Regions from separate parts of the Rhizobium sp. SL42 genome, predicted to be linked through region 2. Evidence: predicted binding sites of a transcription regulator. Region 2 holds the regulator's gene; the other holds the start of a gene.

Region 1 (10,365 bases), 930 kb from region 2:
CGAAGTCCGCTACATTCGCTCGGTCGGACAGGCGCATTTCGGCCGGGACGGGAAGAAAAAGCTGATCGGCATCGCTTTCGACGTGACAGCGGATTCGCTGCTGGCCGAGCAGTTGCGCTCGGCGAAGGCAGAAGCGGACATGCGCAATATCGAATTGGAGCTGGCCAAGAACCGCATCGAGTTCAATGCATTGCATGACCCGCTGACGTCGCTTGCCAACCGGCGCAAGCTCGATCTGGAACTGGACACGCTGACACGCAAGGGCGAGAGCCAGCGGCACAAGTTTGCCATCCTGCATCTCGATCTCGATCGCTTCAAGGAAATCAACGACACGCTTGGTCATGCGGCGGGCGACGCCATGCTCGTGCATGCATCGCGCGTACTGATGCGGCATGTGCCACGCGGCGATCTGGTCGCGCGTATCGGCGGCGACGAATTCGTCATCCTGGCGCGGCGGGCGACGACGATGGACGAGCTGACCGACCTGGCGAACCGGATCATCACGGAGATGCGCCAGCCGATCGACTTCGAAGGCTTCGACTGCCGTTGCGGCGTTTCGATCGGCATTGCCCAGTCCGTCGGCATGGCCCCCGATGCGCGCAAGGTCCTGATCAACGCGGATATCGCGCTCTACCAGGCCAAGGAAAAGGGTCGCAACTGCTACGAATTCTTCACGCCGGACCTGCAGGCGAACATCATCGCCAAGAAGCGCATGGCCGACGACATGCTGACCGGGCTTGAACGCGACGAATTCATCGTCTGGTACCAGCCACAGTTCGAAACCAACAGCATGCAGCTTTGCGGCGCCGAGGCTCTGGTACGCTGGCGCCATCCCGATCGTGGCGTACTGGCGTCCGGTGCCTTCCTCAAGGTTGCCGAAGACCTGAACGTCATGGCCCGCATCGACCAGCTGGTGCTGCAGACGGCGCTGAAGGACCAGATGCGCTGGACGGCGCTTGGTGTGCAGGTACCACGCATATCGGTGAACGTCTCGTCCAAGCGCCTGCATGACGAAAACCTGATCGAACAGCTGGAAGGCCTGAATGTGCCGCAGGGGTCGATCTGTTTCGAACTGGTCGAATCCATCTTCCTCGACGAAAGCGACACCATCGCCACAAGCAATATCGACCGGATCAAGGCGCTCGGCATCGATATCGAAATCGATGATTTCGGTACCGGCCACACCTCGATCGTCAGCTTGCTCAAGCTGAAGCCGAAGCGGTTGAAGATCGATCGCCAGCTGGTCATGCCGATCACCACACAGCCGCAGGAACGCAGCCTGGTGCGCTCGATCGTCGAGATCGCCGGTTCCCTCGGTATCGAGACGGTGGCGGAAGGGGTGGAAACCCACGAACATGCGGCATTGCTGCGCCAGCTCGGCTGCGACTACCTGCAGGGCTACGCATTTGCCAAACCGCTGTCTTTCGAGGATTTCAGCCGCTTCGTCACCCGCCTGCCGCAGCGACAGGCTTCCTAGCAACGGGAGAGGCGACGCCCACCCGTCCCGGATGCCACTGCTAACGGCATTCGCACGGATGCAGCGGGCAAAGAAAACGTTTCGTCCGCTTTTTGGGCGATCCGGAGAGGAAAAGCGCTTCACAGCTTTCCCGAAATTGCTCTATGAGTGACGCCATGCAAGGCCCGCGCCGGCGCGACTTCCTCGCCGATCAGAATGTAATGGTTCGTCTCCCATGTCGCATAATACCTTTGGTCATCTCTTCCGCGTCACCACCTGGGGCGAAAGCCACGGGCCGGCGCTCGGCGCGGTCGTCGACGGCTGCCCTCCGGGCGTGCGCTTCCGCCAGGAAGATCTTCAGGTCTTCATGGACAAGCGCAAGCCCGGCCAGTCGCGCTTCGTCACCCAGCGGCGCGAGGACGATATCGTCAAGGTTCTCTCCGGCGTAATGCCGCAGGAAGACGGCTCGATGATCACCACCGGCACGCCGGTGTCGCTGTTCATCGAAAACACCGACCAGCGCTCGAAGGACTATGGCGATATCGCCAAGCGCTATCGTCCGGGCCATGCCGATTTCACCTATGACCTGAAATACGGTATCCGCGACTATCGCGGCGGTGGACGCTCGTCGGCCCGCGAGACGGCGGCACGCGTGGCGGCCGGCGCGCTGGCACGGCTTGCCATGCCCGGCGTCACGATCCGTGGCGCGCTGACCCAGATCGGCACCCATAAAATCAATCGCGACAACTGGGATTGGGCGCAAGTCGATCAGAACCCGTTCTTCTGCCCGGATGCCACGATGGTTCCGGTCTTCGAAGACTATCTCGACGGCATCCGCAAGGCTGGCTCTTCCGTCGGCGCGGTCATCGAAGTGGTCGCAGAGGGCGTTCCGGCCGGGATCGGCGCGCCGATCTATGGCAAGATCGACCAGGATATCGCTGCCAACCTGATGTCGATCAACGCCGTCAAGGGCGTGGAGATCGGCAACGGCTTCGGGGCGGCCGAGATCACCGGCGAGGAAAATGCCGACGAGATGCGCATGGGGGCTGACGGCAAGCCGGTATTCCTGTCCAACCATGCCGGTGGCGTCCTGGGCGGGATTGCGACCGGCGAGCCGATCGTTGCGCGCTTTGCCATCAAGCCGACCTCCTCCATTCTCACCGAACGCCGCTCGATCGATGCCGATGGCAATGAGGTGGATGTGCGCACCAAGGGCCGGCACGACCCCTGCGTCGGCATTCGCGCCGTGCCTGTCGGCGAAGCGATGCTCGCCTGCACCATTCTCGATCATATTCTGAGGGACCGCGGCCAGACCGGCCGCCTCAAGTGAGGCCAGACCCATGAGCTACGACCAGAAGCGCGTCGTCGACGCGATCCGTGCCTTCGAAGCCGGCGAGATCGTCGTCGTGATGGACGATGACGGACGCGAGAACGAAGGCGATCTGATCGTGGCGGCGGTTCACTGTACGCCGGAAAAGATGGCCTTCATCGTGCGCCATACCTCCGGCATCGTCTGCGCCCCCATGCCGAAGGACGAGGCCAAGCGGCTCAATCTCTCGGCCATGGTCGCCGACAATGACAGCGCCCATACGACGGCCTTTACCGTCTCGGTCGACTTCAAGCACGGCACAACGACCGGGATTTCGGCCGATGACCGGACGCTCACCGTGCGCAATCTGGCCAATCCGAATGTCGGTGCCGCCGATTTCGTCCGGCCCGGCCATATCTTTCCGCTGGTGGCGCGCGAAGGCGGCGTGCTGATGCGGTCCGGCCATACGGAAGCGGCCGTGGATCTCTGCCGGCTCGCCTCGCTGCCGCTGATCGGGGTTATTTCCGAACTGGTCAATGACGACGGCACGGTGATGCGCGGGCCGCAGGTGGCCAGCTTTGCCGAGCAGCATGGGCTGAAGCAGGTTTCGGTTGCCGACCTGATCGCCTATCGCCAGCGCAAGGAAACGCTGATCCAGCTGCATTCGAGCTTCGATATCCAGACGCCCTATGGCACCGCCAAGGGTCACAGTTACTCCCTGCCCTGGGACCCGATGCAGCATCTGGCCGTCGTCTTCGGCGATATCCGTGACGGCGAGGACATTCCGGTGCGCCTGCATCTGGAGCATGTCGGCGCCGACGTCTTCGGTGCAGACCGGCAGATCGACGGCATCATGAGGAAGATCGCAGAAAAGGGCCGCGGTGTTATCGTTTATCTGCGCGAGGGCTCGGTCGGCGTCGGCGTCTCGACAACGGCGCGCACCGGCAAGCACGACCGGGAGGCGCATCAGGAGGCCCAGGCGCGCGAAAACGAGTGGCTGGAAATCGGGCTCGGCGCGCAGATCCTGAAGGACCTCGGCGTCACCTCGATCAAGCTGATGTCGTCGCGCGAGCGTCACTATGTCGGGCTCGAAGGCTTCGGCATCAAGATCTCGGCGACCGAGATCGTCTGAGGACTATCAGGCGCCGCTTGGTAAACCGGGCCGTGATCACGGGCGATGGAGCAAGGCGTCACCCGTGACCTTTCGCATCAGGCATCACCGCATCCGCCGCGTCTCCACAAGCTGTCACCCCGCCCCGGACCTTCGGTCCGCCCCCTCAAGGGGAGGGTGGAGAGGTGATCGGGCCTTCTGGCGTCGGTGCCGGGTTGCCGGACCAGACGAGCCGGTAGACATCGCCTTGGCGGACGGACTGGACGGCGGCGGGGCGAAGGACCGCAAAACAGGTGCCGCCTTGATACCGCACCGAGGGATAGACGACGCCGTTCGCCCCTGCCCTGCGCGTGCCTTCGGCAAGCAGATTGCCGGCCGGATAGCCGCGCGCCTTGTCGGGATCAAGCGCGGGATGTGCCGGTAGCGCGCGCAGGTCGGCGAAATCGCCCGACAGGCTGCAAAACATCTCGGCATATTCGACGACCGCATTGAAATCACCGGCGCGGGCGAGAAAGTCGGTCATGTGGAAGGTGATTTCAGCAAGGCAGGTTTCAACGGTCAAAGCCGAATACCAGGCGCCACGGTCGGAGCCATTGAAACGATTTGGCTCTCGCGGCTTGGCATAGGCGAAGCAGGCATTGATGAAATGCGCGTGCGGCACGTCATAGACCAGTTCGTTGGCGGCAAGCCCGGAGATGCCGCGCGTCTCGGCGATGATCCTGTTGCTGGTGGCCGCCTCGATCTCGGCCAGTTCCGCCAACTCGGCTTCATCGTCCACAAGCGCGGAAAGAACCGCCTCGCGCAGGCGCGCGGTCGAGACCAGCCGCACGGTCTTCGGATAGGCGATCGTTGCGATCGGTACGCCGTCGATCTTCAATCACATCCCTCCGCGCACCGCGTCCACGTAGCGGCGGACCTCCAGCATATGGGGGATGCCGCCCTCGATCATGGCCGCGACCGGCGAACGACGATCGAACAGGGGACCGGAATTCTCCAGCGACAGCCAGCGATCGGCCATGCTGTCGGCAAACAGCAGATGAAGGCCCTTGTAGATGCCGGTCAGGGCGGAAATGCGGGTCATCTGGTCCTGGCTCAGGGTTTTCGCTGCCTTTTCCGGCTTCAGCCTTTCCCAGGTGCTGATGGAAACGCCAAGCAAAGCCGCCGCCTGCTGGCTGGTGAGGTCCCAATGGGCGACGATGCGGCGAAAGGCCTTGAGCGCCGACTTCGACAGGCGGTCGCGATCCGTCTCGGCTGCAAAACCCTGCGGCCTAGCGGCGGCCTTTGGCCCTGTTCTGTCGCGCATTGCCTGCATGGCGTTTTTCTCCATCAAATGACGATTAATATATATGTCATTTGATGGATTTTACAACATTCGATCCAGGCTTCAGTCTTGGCCGATCTTCATGGCCATGCCGACCGAACGTGGTGCCGTCTCGACGAAACCGAACTGCTCGTAAAGCCTGTTGGCCGGCACATCGGCGATCAGGCTGACATAGGCGGTCGCCGGTAGATGGGCCTTCATGTAGCCGGTCAGTGCCGACATGATGCGCTTTCCGAGCCCCTTGCCCTGATGCTCGGGCAGGACGGCGATATCGGTGACCTGATAAAAGCAGCCGCCATCGCCGATGATGCGGCCCATGCCGACGGCCGCGCCGTCAAAGAGGACGGTGACGCCATGCACGCTGCCGGCGAGGCCGCGCGTTGCCGCCTCTTTGGAAAACGGGCTGAGGCCGGCCGCCGTGCGCAGGCGAAGATAATCGTCAACAGCAGGGATGGCAGGTTCGATGCGATAGGCGTCAGTAGTGGCGGGCATTGCGGCATATTTTCCTGATTGCGATGGAGATTGGACTTTGACGGGAGCGCCGGATATGGACCAGCCGACGCTGAACTCTCAGCCGAGCCAGCCGTCCCGCAGGCTGACCTGATCGACGCCAGTGAAACGGGCAAGGCGCGCGAGTTCCGCCTGCAACCGCTCGAGACGTCCTGCGGAGGGGCGCACACCCTGTTCCAGCCACAGGCGCTTGACGTCGAGCACACCCGCCTTGCGGTCGGCCTTCATGTCGATACGGCCGATCAGGCGGTCACCCTCGAGCAGCGGAAAGACATAATAGCCATATTGCCGCTTGGGTTCGGGTACGAAGACCTCGATGCGGTAGAAGAAACCGAACAGGCGTTCGGTGCGATTGCGGTCGCGGATCAGCGGATCGAAGGGCGAGAGCACACGCAGGCGTGCCGGCGGTTCCGGCGCATCGAGCAGCATTTCCAGCCCTTCGGCCAAGGCGAAGGACGGACGCGGTCTGCCATCGACCGGCTCGATCAGGACCTCCTCCAGCGCATCGCGATTGGCGGCGACCCAGACCTTGGCCTCATCGGGCGTGATGATGTCGAAAAAGGCTGCGATCTCGCCCGACGTGGCAAAGCCGAGGCGGGTCAGGGCTGACCGGCAGGCCCAGTCGACGAAGCTGTCGTGATCGACCTCGCCGGCATGGTGCTCGCCCGGGATCACGCGCTCGGACAGGTCATAGACCTTTTGGAAGTTCTCGCGCCGTGCGATCGAAAGCTTGCCGGTATGCCAGAGGAATTCCAGCGCCGTCTTATTGGGATGCCAGTTCCACCAGCCGCCGGACTTGTGATCCTCGGCCTTGACGTCGCGCGACAGGATTGCGCCACCGGACCGGATCCGCTCATAGGTCTCCTCGAAGGCCTGATCGAAACCTTCGCCTTGCCATTTGCGCCAGTTTTCGAGGATCTTCGCCTCGCGACGGCGAAAGCGGTGCTTCCAGTAAGGGAAGAAGGCGGACGGGATGATCGAGGCGTCATGCGTCCAGTGCTCGAACAGGGAGCGATCCCTTTCGAGCAGGTGCGACAGGTCCTCGCGCCGGTAGGTCTGGTTGCGGGAAAACAGGATTTGGTGATGGGCCCGCTCGACGACCTGGATGCTGTCGACCTGAACGAAACCCAGGTCATGGATCAACCCGTAGAGACCTTCCCGGCCGAGCGCCTTGTGTGGCGGACGGGAAAGCCCCTGCCGCTCGAGGAAGATACGCCGCGCCTGCGGATTTGAGATCGGAATCGCCATGGGCAGAGGCTAGCGAATGTTCGTGGTTTGTTCAATGCGTGTTTCGCAAAGATTTGTATCGCGTAGGAATACCGACAGACACCACTTACGCCGCCCCTCATCCGCCAGCCTTTGGACTCGGGAACATGCCGTTGACGATCGCAAACGTGTCCGTCCCCTCTCCCCGCCAGCGGGGAGAGGGTCAGGGTGAGGGGCAAGGATCAGAAGGGCACTCAGGTCGAACGAGACAGGCTGGAACTTGGGAAGTGCCCAGACTATAGAAGCGGCTTGGATCAGGAGACGTTCGCCCTTGCATATCCGTTTCGACCAGACCGAACTGCGCTACGGCGAACAATCAGCACTTGCGCCGCTCACTCTATCGCTGTGCGAGCCTCGGATCGGCGTGATCGGGCTGAACGGTTCGGGCAAGACGAGTTTCGCCCGACTGGTCAACGGCCTTGCCAAGCCGACATCCGGGACCGTCACGCTGGATGGCCTCGATACGGTGAAGGACGACAAGGCGGTGATGGCGAAGGCCGGCTTCATCTTCCAGAACCCGGCCAACCAGATCATCCTGCCGATCATCCGCGACGACATCGCCATGGGGCCGAAAAGCCGGGGGCTGAAAGGCCCGGCGCTCGAGGCTGCGGTTGACCGCGTGCTGGAGCAATTCGGCATTGCGCATCTGGCCAGCCGGCGGCCGCACGAGCTTTCCGGTGGCGAGTTGCAACTCGCGGCACTTGCGGCCGTCGTGGTGACCGAGCCGGCGCTGATCCTGTTCGACGAGCCGACCAACCAGCTCGACCTGAAGAACAGGGCGATGGTGAAGGCTGCGATCGAGGGCCTGGCCCAGCAGGCAATCGTCATCACGCACGACCTGGACCTGATCGCTGACTATCCGCGCGCCCTGGTCTTCCATGAGGGATCACTGGCCTTCGACGGCCCGGGCGGGGCTGCCGTGGCCCACTATCTGGAGATCGTCGGCGCATGAGAAGCCTCTATCACGAGGGCCAAACGCTGATGCACCGGATGCCGGCATCGGCCAAGCTTGCCGGTCTGATGGCATTCGCCGTGCTTCTCTTCCTGACACGCTCGATCCCGCTATTGGCACTCGCGATGTTCGCGACCTGGGCGATCTATCTTGGACTCGGCCAGCCGCTCAGGGTCGCCATCCGGCCGCTGCTGCCGATCCTCGCCACCATCCTCGCCGTGGTCGGACTGCATCTCGTCTTCAACGGTGTCGAGGAAGCGAGCGTGACCGGCCTTCGCCTGACGGCGCTGATGCTGCTCGCCGCAAGCGTGACCGTAACGACGAGCATTTCGGATTTCATGGCGGTAATCACACGGGCCGCGATGCCGCTCGAACGGCTGGGGCTCTTGACGGCCGCCGATATCGGCCTTGCGGTCGGGCTGGTCATGCGCTTCATCCCGGAAATCCTGACACGCTACGACGCCATCCGGGAGGCTCATCGCGCGCGCGGGTTGAAACCGAGAGCCGGCACCGTCATCGCGCCGCTGATCATCGCGACGCTGAAGGATGCGGACAGCATCGCCGCCGCCATTGACGCCCGCGGCATTCGCGGGCAGTGAAGCAGGATCAGATTTATCAGGAGGATGTCATGAAGACACGGGACCTCGTACTTATCGCATTGTTTGCCGCCATCATCGTTGCGCTCGGCGCCGTGCCGCCGATCACGCTCGGCTTCATTCCGGTACCGATCACCGCCCAGTCTCTCGGCGTCATGCTGGCCGGCGTGGTTCTCGGCGCAAAGCGCGGCACGCTTGCGGTGGCACTGGTCATCCTGCTGGTTGCGATCGGCCTGCCGGTGCTGTCAGGCGGGCGCGGCGGCCTCGGCGTCTTTGCCGGCCCGACCGTCGGCTTCCTGCTGGGCTGGCTGCCGGCCGCCTATGTCACCGGCAGGATCGCCGAAGGCTTTGCCGGCTACACCTTCGCCGCAACCAAGCAGACGCTCGGCTTCATCGCAGCCGCCGCTATCGGCGGCGTCCTGGTGCTTTACCTCTTCGGCATCGGCTATCTCGCCTTCGGCGCCGGCCTCGGCTTTGAAAAAGCCTTCTACGGCTCGCTCGCCTTTATCCCGGGTGACCTTTTGAAGGCGGTCGTGGCTGGCCTTGCCGGCCGCGCCGTGATGGTCGGCTACCCGATCCTGCACCGGAGCGCGTGAGCAGACGGATCAGAATGCCAGCCCAACGGCATTGGCACAGATGGAGCACTTGTCGTGAGTGACCGGCTGGACATAAGCGAGCCCCTGGTCCGCGCTCTGGTCGCCGACCAGTTTCCACAATGGGCAGACCTGCCGGTGCGCAAAGTGGCGCCCGGCGGCTGGGACAACCAGACCTTCCGGCTCGGCGAAACGATGTCGGTGCGGCTGCCCAGTGCGGAGGCCTATGCGGCGCAAGTGACGAAGGAACAACCGATCCTTGCCGTTCTGGCGCCGCAGCTTTCCCTGCCGATCCCGACTGTGCTCGCGCGGGGAAAGGCGTCGTCGCTATATCCTTTTGCCTTCGGCATCCACGGCTGGATCACGGGCGAACCGGCCATGACGGCACCGATTGCGGACATGAACGGATTTGCCGACCGCCTTTCCGGCTTCATCAAGACCCTGCATCAGGCCGACACCAATGGCGGCCCAGCGGCCGGCCAGCACAATTTCCACCGTGGCGGCGACCTTGGCATCTACGGTGCCGAGACTGTGGCGGCGATCGCCGAGCTTGGGGACGAGATCGATGGCAAGGCCGCAACCGCGATCTGGAATGAAGCCATTTCAAGCCGGTGGGAGCGGCCACCGCTCTGGGTTCACGGCGACCTCGCGCCCGGCAATTTGCTGGTGGCGGACGGGCAACTTGCAGCCGTGATCGACTTCGGAACGGCTGCCATCGGCGATCCCGCCTGCGATCTCGCACTCGCCTGGAGCTTCCTCGATGGAGAGGCGAGAGCGCGCTTTCGCGCCGCCTTGCCACTTGATGCGGCGACGTGGCAGCGGGCAAGAGGCTGGGTGCTGTGGAAGACCTTGATCACGACGGTTGAGATGCGCCGCAGCGGGTCACCTACGCTCGACGAGCAGCGTCGAATTCTCGCCGTCATCCTGAGCGAACCGCTCTGAAAATCACCTCAGGTAGCGATACAGCCAATCGCGCGTATCTTCGGGAAGCGCCACCGGTTCAGTGGTCTCGGGATCCCGCGCCGTCCAGATCACGTCGACCTCGGCCGCCGTCTGGCCGTCCTTGTCGAACAGGACCTCAAAGCCAAGCGACTTGCCGCCGATCTTGTCGATCTTGACGGTCAGCGTGACCTTGTCCTCGAAACGCAGCGGAAAATACATCCGCAGTTCGAGCTTGGACATGCCGTAGTTCGGCTCGTCTTCGAGCGGCGGACGATAGCGCCAGAAATGCGTGAGGGCAGCCTCTGCATG
Region 2 (10,365 bases):
CTCTCGGCCTTGGCGCCAAGTGCAATCTTCTGCTGTTCCGCGGTCCAGTCGGCAACGGCCTTTTCACGCACTTCGGCCAGCTCGCGATCGCGTTCCGTCTTGATGTCTGTCACGTCGAACCAGATGTAGCCGCTATTGCCGACATTGACCGGCAAAGCCTCGACCCCGATATCGGTCCGGAAGACTTCGGCAAGCAGCGCATCCCGTTCCGGAATGCCTGCAACTTCCGTATCACGAGCGTCCAGACCGCGACGGTCGATCATATCGACCGTGATCGGCTTGAGCTTCAGCTGTTCGGCCGCTTCCTTGAGCGTCGTGCCGCCGGCGCGCAGGTCTTCGAACTGATCGTGAACCGTGGTGATATCGGCGATCGCGGCAGATTCCGCCAGCGCCTCGCGGATTTCTTCCTTCACTTCGTCCAGCGTCCGGGTACGGCCTTCCTTGATATTGGTAACGCGCAGGATCACCGGACCCAGTGCCCCCTCGACCACAGGCGTCGTGCCGCCTTCCTTGGCGACAGCGAAGGCGGCGTTGGCCAGCGTGACATCCGGCAGCTTGTCGCGCGAGAAGTCGCCGAGCAGGACATCGCCTGCGGTCTTGCCCTGGTCGGACACAAGCTGGTCGAACGGAGTGCCGGACGCGAGTTCAGCGGCAGCGGCGTCTGCAAGCTCGCGCGTCTCGAACGTGAGTTGCTCGATCGTGCGCGTGCCAGCAATCTCATAGCTGGCCTTGCGCTTTTCGTAGTCGGCGCGGATCGCGTCGTCAGTGATTGCAGCCTTGTCGGCAATGTCGGCAGGCTCCAGCTTCACGTACGTGAAGCTGCGATATTCGGGCGCGCGGTATCCTGCTTTGGCCGTCTGGAACCATGCCGAAAGTGTTGCATCGTCTGGTGCCTTGACAGGATCGATATTGGCATTGGTCAGGAGGACGTAATTGATGTCGCGGTTTTCGTAGCGGTAGGCCTTCAGCGCGTCGACCAGGACCTTCGGTGCGGTGAAGCCATCTGCCGTCGCGTCGACGATCTGGCTGCGGATCGCCACTTTCGAGCGCTCCTCGATATAGTCGTCCTGCCGAAGGCCGGCATTGGCGAGACGCGAGGCAAACAGCTGGCGATCGAAAGCACCGGCAGCGTTCTTGAATGCCGGATCTTCGGCAATCAGCTGCGCCAGGCGATCCTGTGACAGTCCGAGATTCATGTCGGATGCCAGTTGGTCAAGTGCTGCGCCGGCTGCAAGCTGCGAGAATACCTGGCTTTCGATGCCGAGCGCGCGTGCCTGTTCCGTGGTCAGCTGTGTGCCGAAGCGTCGGCTGAGTTCGGTGACCTGCCGTTGATAGGCAAATGCGAAGTCGCTTGCCGATACTGTCTGGTCGCCAACGGTAACCACGGAATTCGAGGTTGTGCTGAACAGGGAGGCGGAAACGCCCCAGACTGCGAATGAGATGACAAGCATCGACATAAGCACTTTGGCGACCAGGGTTTGGGAAGCTTTTCTCAAAATGACGAGCATCGGAACGCAATTACCTCATGACAAATCTTCGCATCGGGCGAAGCGGGTGGACTTCCTTAAATCAAACCGTCGAGGAAATGAAGGCTCGTTTGGCGAAAAGCCTGCAACCTCTGGCGAAGGGCCAGCGGCGCGGCCGGCCCGTCTCCGACACCGGCAAGTTCCAACCGCTTGACATCGCGCAAAGCGGCCGGCGCGTGGCGCATTTATACTGCGAGGATAGATGGTCGAAACCGGGGTTGGAATGCCGTGACGGACACACGAATGCGTGAGGTCGCCCCGCATGTCTCCCGCGGCCTGAATGACGCTCAGGTGGCCGATGCGCGAGCAAGGTGGGGCGTAAACAGTCTTCCCGTTGCGCCGCCGCCAGTATTTTTCACCGTCTTGTTGCGTCAGTTCTTAAGTCCGCTGATCTATATCCTGCTTGCCGCCGCAGGTCTTTCTCTTGTGCTTGGCAAGGCGACAGACGCCGGCTTCATTGCGATCGTGCTTGTGATAAACGGCATGATCGGCGCCTTTCAGGAGTATTCTGCAGGAAAATCGGCGGATGCGTTGAGAGCCTTGGAGCAACCACAGGCGACCGTTATGCGGGATGGCGTGCGCCAAAGGCTGGATGCCGTTGAACTGGTGCCGGGAGACATCGCGCTCGTGGAGAGCGGCGAGAGGACGCCGGCCGACATCGAACTGCTTGCGGCGGAAGGGCTGCAATGTGACGAGGCCTCGCTAACGGGCGAATCAAGACCGGTGTCCAAATCTGTCGGCGAATTCGCCTATGCCGGGACCATGATAACACGCGGGCGGGCGACGGGCTGTGTTCGGTCGACAGGCAGCCGCACCGAACTTGGCCGCATTGCCGGGGCCGTTCAGGCTCCCGCCAGTGTCAGGCCGCCTCTGATGATCAGGATGGAGCAGTTTACCCGCCATATCGCCTATGCGGTCGGTGTGGCGATCGTCGTTCTGGTCTTGGGCGGCCTTTGGCGGGGGATGCCCCTGGTGGACCTGTTGACCATGTCCGTCGGCCTGGCCGTCAGTGCCATACCCGAGGGGCTACCGATCGCGATCACCGTGGCGCTGGCCATCAGCATGCGTCGCATGGCGAAAGCCCATGTCATAGTCCGTCATTTGCCGGCCGTGGAGGCACTCGGTTCCTGCACGATGATCGCGACCGACAAGACGGGAACGTTGACGCTGAACGAACTCACCGTCACCGACATCCGACTGCCCGATGAAACCCATTGGGTGATCGATGCCGGTGCTCATGCTCCCGATGGCGCGATCCGCAGCCGGGATGGCAACCATGTCAAGGCAAGCGAAGCCGTATCGCTGTTGTTGCGGGCTGCAAGTCTGCCCAATGAAGCCGAGCTCGCGGGCCGTGACGGCTTGTGGGGTCCGAGCGGTGACACGGTCGATATCGCCCTGCTGACCGCCGCCCACAAGGCCGGCATGTCGAAAGCCAGTCTGTTAGAAGAATTTCCGTTGCATCGGCGCCTGCCTTACGAGCCGGAGCAGAAATATGCAGCTTCCTTTCATCATTCAGAAGACCGGCTTCGCATCTTTGCCAAGGGGGCGCCGGAGCGGTTGATCGCCATGTGTTCCAGCATGCAACTCGGCGATGAGGTGGTCGCACTCGATCCGCATCTGCTGGAGCGTCAGATCGCCGAAATGGCCTGCGATGGTCTGCGCGTGCTCGCCTTTGCCGAAGGCGAGATGGAGCATGTCGGTCGCGATGGTCTCGGCGGCCATCTGCTGGTGGATCTGACTTTCCTCGGACTGGCCGGCATGCAGGACCCGATCCGGCCCGAGGTTCCAACCGCTATCGCCGCCTGCGAGACCGCCGGAATTGGTGTCGTCGTGGTGACCGGTGACGATCCGCGCACGGCAAGGGTGATCGCCGGCAGGGCAGGTATCCCGGTCGATGATCGTTCCGTGGCAACGGGCGACGAGGTGGCGGATGCTTTGGCAGAGGCGGAAAGTGTGCTGGATCAGCTGACACGCCGCATCCGTGTCTTCGCCCGTGTGAAGCCCGAGCAGAAGCTTTCCATCGTTCGCTCGCTGGCCCGCAACGGTCACTTTGTTGCGGTCACCGGGGATGGGGTCAACGATGCCCCGGCGCTCAAGCATGCGCATGTGGGTGTGGCAATGGGCATGAAGGGTACGGATGTCGCCAAGGAGAGTGCCGACATCATCCTGACGGATGACAATTTTGCCTCCATCGTTGCCGGCATTGTCGAGGGCAGGGTAGCCTATGGCAATATCCGCAAGGTCGTCTTCATGCTCGTTGCGACCGGTGCAGCAGAGGTCCTGCTATTCCTGCTTGCCATGGTGCTCGGTCTGCCCATGCCGCTCAGTGCGGTACAACTTCTGTGGTTGAACCTTGTCACCAATGGCGTCCAGGACGTGGCACTGGTGACAGAGCCCGCGGAAGGCGATGAGCTTACCCGCCCGGCTCGCCGGCCGGATGAGGCACTCTTCGACCGTCTGATGCTGCGCCGTCTGGTCGTGGCGACCTTGGTCATGGGCCTCGGCGGCTTTGCCGTGTTTTATACCCTTCTGAATACCGGCATGGCACCGATCCAGGCAAGCAATCTCCTGCTCGTCCTGTTTATCCTCTTCGAGAATGTCCAGTGCTTAGCCAGCCGCTCCGAACGGCGCTCTGTCTTCGGCCAGTCGCCCTTTACCAATCCGTATTTGCTGCTCGGCATCATTGGCTCACAGGCGCTGCACCTTGCGGCCATGTATCTGCCCGGATTGAGCGATGTGCTCGGCATAGCCCCGATCGCGGCAACCGACTGGCTTCTACTTTTCGGCATCTCCCTGCTTGTTCTCGCCGTCAGCGAAATGGACAAGGCCTTCGAATGCCGCCGCTCCAACCACTGACTGGAAAATGGAAAAGGCCGGCGGATCATCTCCGCCGGCCTTCGTGCATTGAAGTCCAGAATTGCTGACGATCAGCGCTTGGGCACCGGCAGGTAGTCGCGCTGCGGCGAGCCGGTATAGAGCTGGCGCGGGCGGCCGATGCGCTGCTGCGGATCCTCGATCATTTCGTTCCACTGGGCGATCCAGCCGACGGTGCGGGCGAGCGCGAACAGAACGGTGAACATGGTCGTGGGGAAGCCAAGCGCGCGAAGCGTGATGCCGGAATAGAAGTCGACATTCGGGTAGAGCTTCTTTTCCTTGAAATACGGGTCGCTGAGCGCGATCTTTTCGAGCTCCAGAGCGACCTGCATCAGCGGATCGTCGCCATGACCGGTCGCTTCCAGCACTTCGTACATGGTCTTCTGCATGATCTTGGCGCGCGGATCGTAGTTCTTGTAGACGCGGTGGCCAAAGCCCATCAGGCGGAACGGGTCGTTCTTGTCCTTGGCGCGGGCGATGTATTCCGGAATGCGATCAACGGTGCCGATTTCCATCAGCATGTTGAGTGCCGCTTCGTTGGCTCCGCCATGTGCAGGGCCCCAGAGGCAGGCGATTCCGGCCGCGATGCAGGCGAACGGGTTGGCACCCGAGGAGCCTGCCAGGCGAACGGTCGAGGTCGATGCGTTCTGCTCATGGTCGGCGTGCAGGATGAAGATGCGGTCCATGGCGCGGGCGAGAACCGGGTTCACCTGGTATTCCTCGCAAGGAACGGCAAAGCACATGCGCAGGAAGTTCGACGCATAGTCCAGGTCGTTCTTCGGGTAAACAAAGGGCTGGCCGATATGGTACTTGTAGGCCATGGCGGCGATCGTCGGCATCTTGGCGATCATGCGCAGCGAAGCGACCATGCGCTGGTGCGGATCGGTGATGTCGGTCGAGTCGTGGTAGAAGGCCGAGAGCGCGCCGACCGTGCCGACCATGACCGCCATCGGATGGGCGTCGCGACGAAAGCCGGTAAAGAAACGGCTCATCTGTTCATGCACCATGGTGTGATGCGTGACACGATGGTCGAAGTCCTTCTTCTGGGCGGCTGTCGGCAGTTCGCCATAGAGAAGCAGGTAGCAGACTTCCAGGAAGTCGCCCTTCTCGGCCAGTTGCTCGATTGGATAGCCGCGATGCAGGAGAACGCCTTCGTCGCCGTCGATATAGGTGATCTTGGATTCGCACGACGCCGTCGAGGTGAAGCCCGGGTCGTAGGTGAAGGCGCCGGTGTGCTTGTACAGGGCAGCGATATCGATCACGTCAGGGCCGATGGTTCCACCCTTGACGGTCAGGTCAACCGTCTGTTCGCCGAGTTTCAAAGAAGCGCTCTTGTCCGTCATGCTAATCCTCCGGAATTGGCGGGACGGCGTCTCGATAAAAGGCGCCATCGGTTAAGCGTATGGATGTAGCTATATGATACGGAAGTTAATGCCAAGCTATCCAAAGGGCAAATTGTGCATCGCGAAATCGGCAACAATCGAACCGATCGGTTCTAATCGTTTGAAGTTGCAAAGGCTTTCCGACCTGGCCTTTATGCACGCATTGATTGTTGATGAAAAACCTTTAGTCTCTGGGCTTTAACGGGGCTTTTTCCCGGCAGTGGCGAGGGACGGGTTGCACGTGTCTGACTTGGCGCAGAGCGAGACCGCAATGGCCGACGCAGTCGCGCAAGGCGGTGCGGCGCTGCCCGATAGGTCGCCTGCGGTCGAACGGCAGGCAGTCGCTGCAAGACGGACCAACTCGCCTCTGATCTACTGGCGCGCACGCTGTGAAAGGCTTCCCGCGGTATGCACGGCCGCCCTCGCGCTTGAAGCGCGCCACGGCCATTTTTTTCACTTCGTACCGGTATGCCTCGGGACGGGGGCCGCGCTCTGGTTCGTCCTCCCTGCGCCACCACCGGCAGCCGTTACAGTCTGCATTTTTGCAGTGCTGTTGTCCGGCATCGGGGTGAAGAATGCGCCTGCATCGGCAGCACATGCCATGTTTTGCGCTGCAGCATTGTTCTGTGCCGGCATGCTGCTTGCGGAATGGCAGACGCGGAGCGTCGCAACCACTGTGCTCGACCAGCCGGTGGTGACGATCGTTACCGGGGTGGTCGAACGTCGGGAGGCGGGAGCCGCCGGGGAATGGCGCTATGTCATGCGGCTAACGGGTACACTTGAGCCGCAACTGCGCCGCCCGCCCGAGCGCATCTCCATCCTTGCCCGCAGCCGCCATGAGCCGCTGCCGATTGGTGCTACGGCAACCGGACGTGCCCGCCTGTCGCCGCCGTCAGGCCCCGCGCTGCCCGGAATGAACGATTTCGCATTTGCCAGCTATTTTTCCGGTATCGGTGCCGTTGGCTTCTTTCTCGGCCCACCCGCGGCGGTCACTCCGCCGCGGCTCACGCCCTCGCTTTCGGGGCCGCCATGGACTGAATCGGGACCGCAAACCGGCTACGAATACTGGGGTGAATTCTGGCAGGTGTTGGATCGGCAGTTGTTTGCGCTGCGCGACCAGATCTCCACCCGCATTCGAACCGTTGTGCCAGGCGATCCCGGCGCATTTGCCGCATCGATCATCACCGGTGAGAGGCGGTCGATGTCCAAGGGTGCAACTGAAGCGCTGCGTCTGTCCGGCCTTGCCCATATCACGGCGATCTCCGGCCTCAATATGGCGCTCGCTGCCGGGATCTTCTTTGTCGGCCTGCGCGCCAGCCTCAGCCTGTTTCCGGTCTTGGCCCAGGCCTATCCGGTGAAGAAGATCGCTGCGGCTGGCGCACTTCTGGCGGTAACCGGCTATGTGCTGATTTCCGGTTATCAGGTCTCGGCAGTGAGGGCCTATCTGATGACTTCGATCATGCTGGTGGCTGTGCTTGTTGACCGTCCCGCGATCAGCCTGCGCAACCTTGCTCTGGCCGCGACCATCATCCTGATCGTCCAGCCCTCTGCCGTGCTGGGCCCCAGTTTCCAGATGTCGTTTGCGGCCACCGCGGCGCTGATCGCCGGTTACGCTGGCTGGCGATCGAGACCCAGACACCTGCTTCCACGCTTTCGCGCGCGCAAATACGTCGTGCTTGCGACCTTGGGGCGCTTTTTCGGCGGGACGTTGGCGACCTCCCTGATCGGCGGACTGGCGACGGCGATATTTGCAATCAACCATTTTCATCGGCTTTCGACCCACAGCCTCGAGGCCAATCTGATTGCCATGCCGTTGATATCTCTGATTGTGATGCCGGCAGGCTTTGTTGCGATGATTCTCATGCCGCTCGGGCTCGACGCCCCATTCCTAATTGTCATGGGCTACGGCCTCGAATGGGTCCTGCTTGTCGCCCGGGAGATTGCAGGATGGGGTGACGGTTACGCGTTCACGCGTCAACCGGACTGGCTCCTGCCGCTGACCGTTGCCGGTTTTCTGCTGTTGACGCTTTTGCGCAGTCCTTTGCGTCATGCGGGGACCGTCGTGATGGCCGTCACCTTGCTGGCGGCGGCCCTTTCGAACCAGAAGCCGAGGGCCGATCTGGTCGTCAGTGAAGACGGGCGGTTGGTAGGATTCTGGCCGGGCACGACAGCAACGCCGACGGAGGGTGATCGGATCGCCACCAACCGCATCCGCCCGCCCGCTTTCATCTTCGATCAATGGCAGCCCGCGCTCGGCGTTACCGCCGCGATTGCGCCACAGACAATGTCCGGTCCTGCAGTCGACGCTGTTTCGCCGGACAGGCCAAGGCGCACGCCTCTGTCGGAAATGGAAATCTCTGTGGCCCGTCAACGGCTCGAAGATCTTCTCGCCTCAGCCGGCAACCGGTATTTCACCTGCACCAAGAGCGCCTGCGCCGCCGTGCTTGACGGTTGGCGCATCATCACGCTCGACCGCCACGAGGTGACGGGCATCGCCTGTGATCTAGCCGATCTTGTCATCGTTTCCCAGCGCCCGGGTTTTGACGACTGCCGGTCCGGCGCGCGGCTGATTTCGGCTGACAGTCTGCGCAGTAGCGGAACCCTCGAAATCTTCCTTCGTGATCGCTCCAGCCGCACGCTGACGATCGTCCCTTCCTTTGCCGGTCCGTCGCGTCCCTGGACGCGTCACCGCCTGTATGATTGGCAAAACGGTTCGCAAGCCGAAAGCCATTCGGCCGACCTGCTTTCCCAGCAGTAGTCTGGCAACATGGAGCGGAACCGGGGGAGAGCAGGCCAAATGGCGCGACCGAAAAGACGAGCAGACGCCGGCACGACCCGTCAGTGATAGCGGCGGATGAGGCCGACGAGCTTGCCCTGGATCTTCACCCGGTCTGGCCCGAAAATGCGCGTCTCGTAGGCCGGATTGGCCGCCTCCAGCGCGATCGATGCCCCACGCCGGCGAAAGCGCTTCAGCGTAGCCTCTTCGTCGTCAACCAGGGCCACGACGATGTCGCCGGGATTGGCGTTGGATGCATTGCGGATGATCACGGTGTCGCCGTCGAGAATGCCGGCATCGATCATCGAATCGCCCTTGACCTCCAGCGCATAGTGCTCGCCCGAGCCGATCATCTCGGCCGGTACGGTGATGTCATGGGTATTGTTCTGGATGGCAGAGATTGGAACACCTGCGGCGATCCGGCCCATGACCGGAACGCTCACCGATGCGGATCCGCCGTCAGGGGACGACTTGCTCGGCGCAGCTGGTGCCGGCGGTGTCTTGCCAAGGCTGCCTTCTATCACGCTGGGCGCAAAGCCGCGCCGTGGCTGCAGGCTCGGCGTATAGGCTTCCGGCAGCTTGATGACTTCAAGCGCTCGAGCCCTGTTCGGCAGGCGGCGGATGAAGCCGCGCTCCTCCAGTGCCGTGATCAACCGGTGAATCCCGGATTTCGACGCCAGATCGAGTGCGTCCTTCATTTCGTCGAAAGAGGGAGGCACGCCGGATTCCTTCATCCGTTCATGGATGAATAGAAGCAGTTCCTGTTGCTTGCGCGTCAGCATATGCGATGCCCCAATTGGTGAAACAAATACAGAACAGACACTATATGTTCCATATGTGTTCCGCAAGGGGATAAATTTCCGTGAACTTTGCATGTGATTTGCTGACCGACTGCGAAAAAAATCGCCAATGCCAATTTACTCGGGTGGCCGCGGCGCACCAAAGCCGTCGGCATAGACACCGTCTTCAATCGTAGCGACGGTGCGGTGTTCCGGGTCGATGGCATCGTGCGTTGATAAGTCCGTGCGGACAGGGCTCACGGCAGCGGTCTGTCCTGTGGCGCAAGTATTGGACCGGGGTTGGTGTAGCCCCCGGTCGCTGATGGGTCACTGTTCGGAAAAGGCGCGCGACATGCTGTCGGTAATCGGTCTGGCGATATAGTTGAAGAAGGTGCGCTCGTTGGTCTGGATCATCACTTCGGCCGGCATGCCGGGTGTCGGCGTGAAGCCATGAACCCGTGCCAGTTCCGTTGGTGGAATGTTGATCCGGGCGAGATAGACGTCATGCGGGGCGGTCGACGTATTGCCGGATTGCTGCAGCGCGTCCGCCGACAGGTAGAAGACATCGCCCTTGAGCACGGGCGTCGTTCTCTGGTTCAGGGCAACCAGCCGAATGGTGGCCGACTGGCCCAGCTTGACGCTGTCGATGTCGTTGCGCGGGATCTGAGCTTCGATGATCAGCGGCACGCCGGCGGGCAGGATTTCGAGGATTGCCTTGCCGCTTTCGATGACACCGCCGTTGGTGTGATAGTGGATCCGGACGACGGTGCCGGAAACCGGCGCATTGATTGTCGCGCGCTCGAGGATATTGGCCGCTTCCCGCAACTGCTCCCGCACCATGTCGCGCTCGCTCTGAATGGCCTGCAGCCGCTCGAGTGCATCTTCGCGATAGGCACTTTCCGCGCGCAACACTTCCTGCTCGCCCTTCGTCCGTTGTGCCTGGGTCTCGGCGATTTCCGCCTCAAGCCGTCCGATCTGGCCGTCCGCCTCGGCGATGGCCCGCAGCAGAGCCTTGACCTCGTTGGCCC

The links. The regulator LexA, encoded in region 2, represses DNA repair genes until DNA is damaged. The targets are predictions, from matches to a motif close to TGTTCNNNNTGTGTTCNG.
Positions count from the first base shown of each region.
Region 1: a site for LexA is predicted at 6,973-6,990, ahead of IM739_RS07600 (energy-coupling factor ABC transporter ATP-binding protein). Genes of this name have one in related genera too.

Region 1 is NZ_CP063397.1:1,636,382-1,646,746, reverse strand. It holds gene IM739_RS07635 (bifunctional diguanylate cyclase/phosphodiesterase) at 1-1,477, shown strand, start outside; gene aroC (chorismate synthase) at 1,692-2,786, shown strand; gene ribB (3,4-dihydroxy-2-butanone-4-phosphate synthase) at 2,797-3,897, shown strand; gene IM739_RS07620 (RES family NAD+ phosphorylase) at 4,043-4,753, opposite strand; gene IM739_RS07615 (antitoxin Xre-like helix-turn-helix domain-containing protein) at 4,754-5,188, opposite strand; gene IM739_RS07610 (GNAT family N-acetyltransferase) at 5,261-5,689, opposite strand; gene IM739_RS07605 (winged helix-turn-helix domain-containing protein) at 5,768-6,955, opposite strand; gene IM739_RS07600 (energy-coupling factor ABC transporter ATP-binding protein) at 7,245-7,925, shown strand; gene IM739_RS07595 (energy-coupling factor transporter transmembrane component T family protein) at 7,922-8,524, shown strand; gene IM739_RS07590 (biotin transporter BioY) at 8,554-9,117, shown strand; gene IM739_RS07585 (aminoglycoside phosphotransferase family protein) at 9,172-10,056, shown strand; gene IM739_RS07580 (acyl-CoA thioesterase) at 10,060-10,365, opposite strand, start outside.
Region 2 is NZ_CP063397.1:2,566,133-2,576,497, forward strand. It holds gene IM739_RS12185 (peptidylprolyl isomerase) at 1-1,508, opposite strand, end outside; gene IM739_RS12190 (cation-translocating P-type ATPase) at 1,770-4,382, shown strand; gene gltA (citrate synthase) at 4,454-5,743, opposite strand; gene IM739_RS12200 (ComEC/Rec2 family competence protein) at 6,054-8,540, shown strand; gene lexA (transcriptional repressor LexA) at 8,621-9,340, opposite strand; gene IM739_RS12210 (HlyD family type I secretion periplasmic adaptor subunit) at 9,665-10,365, opposite strand, start outside.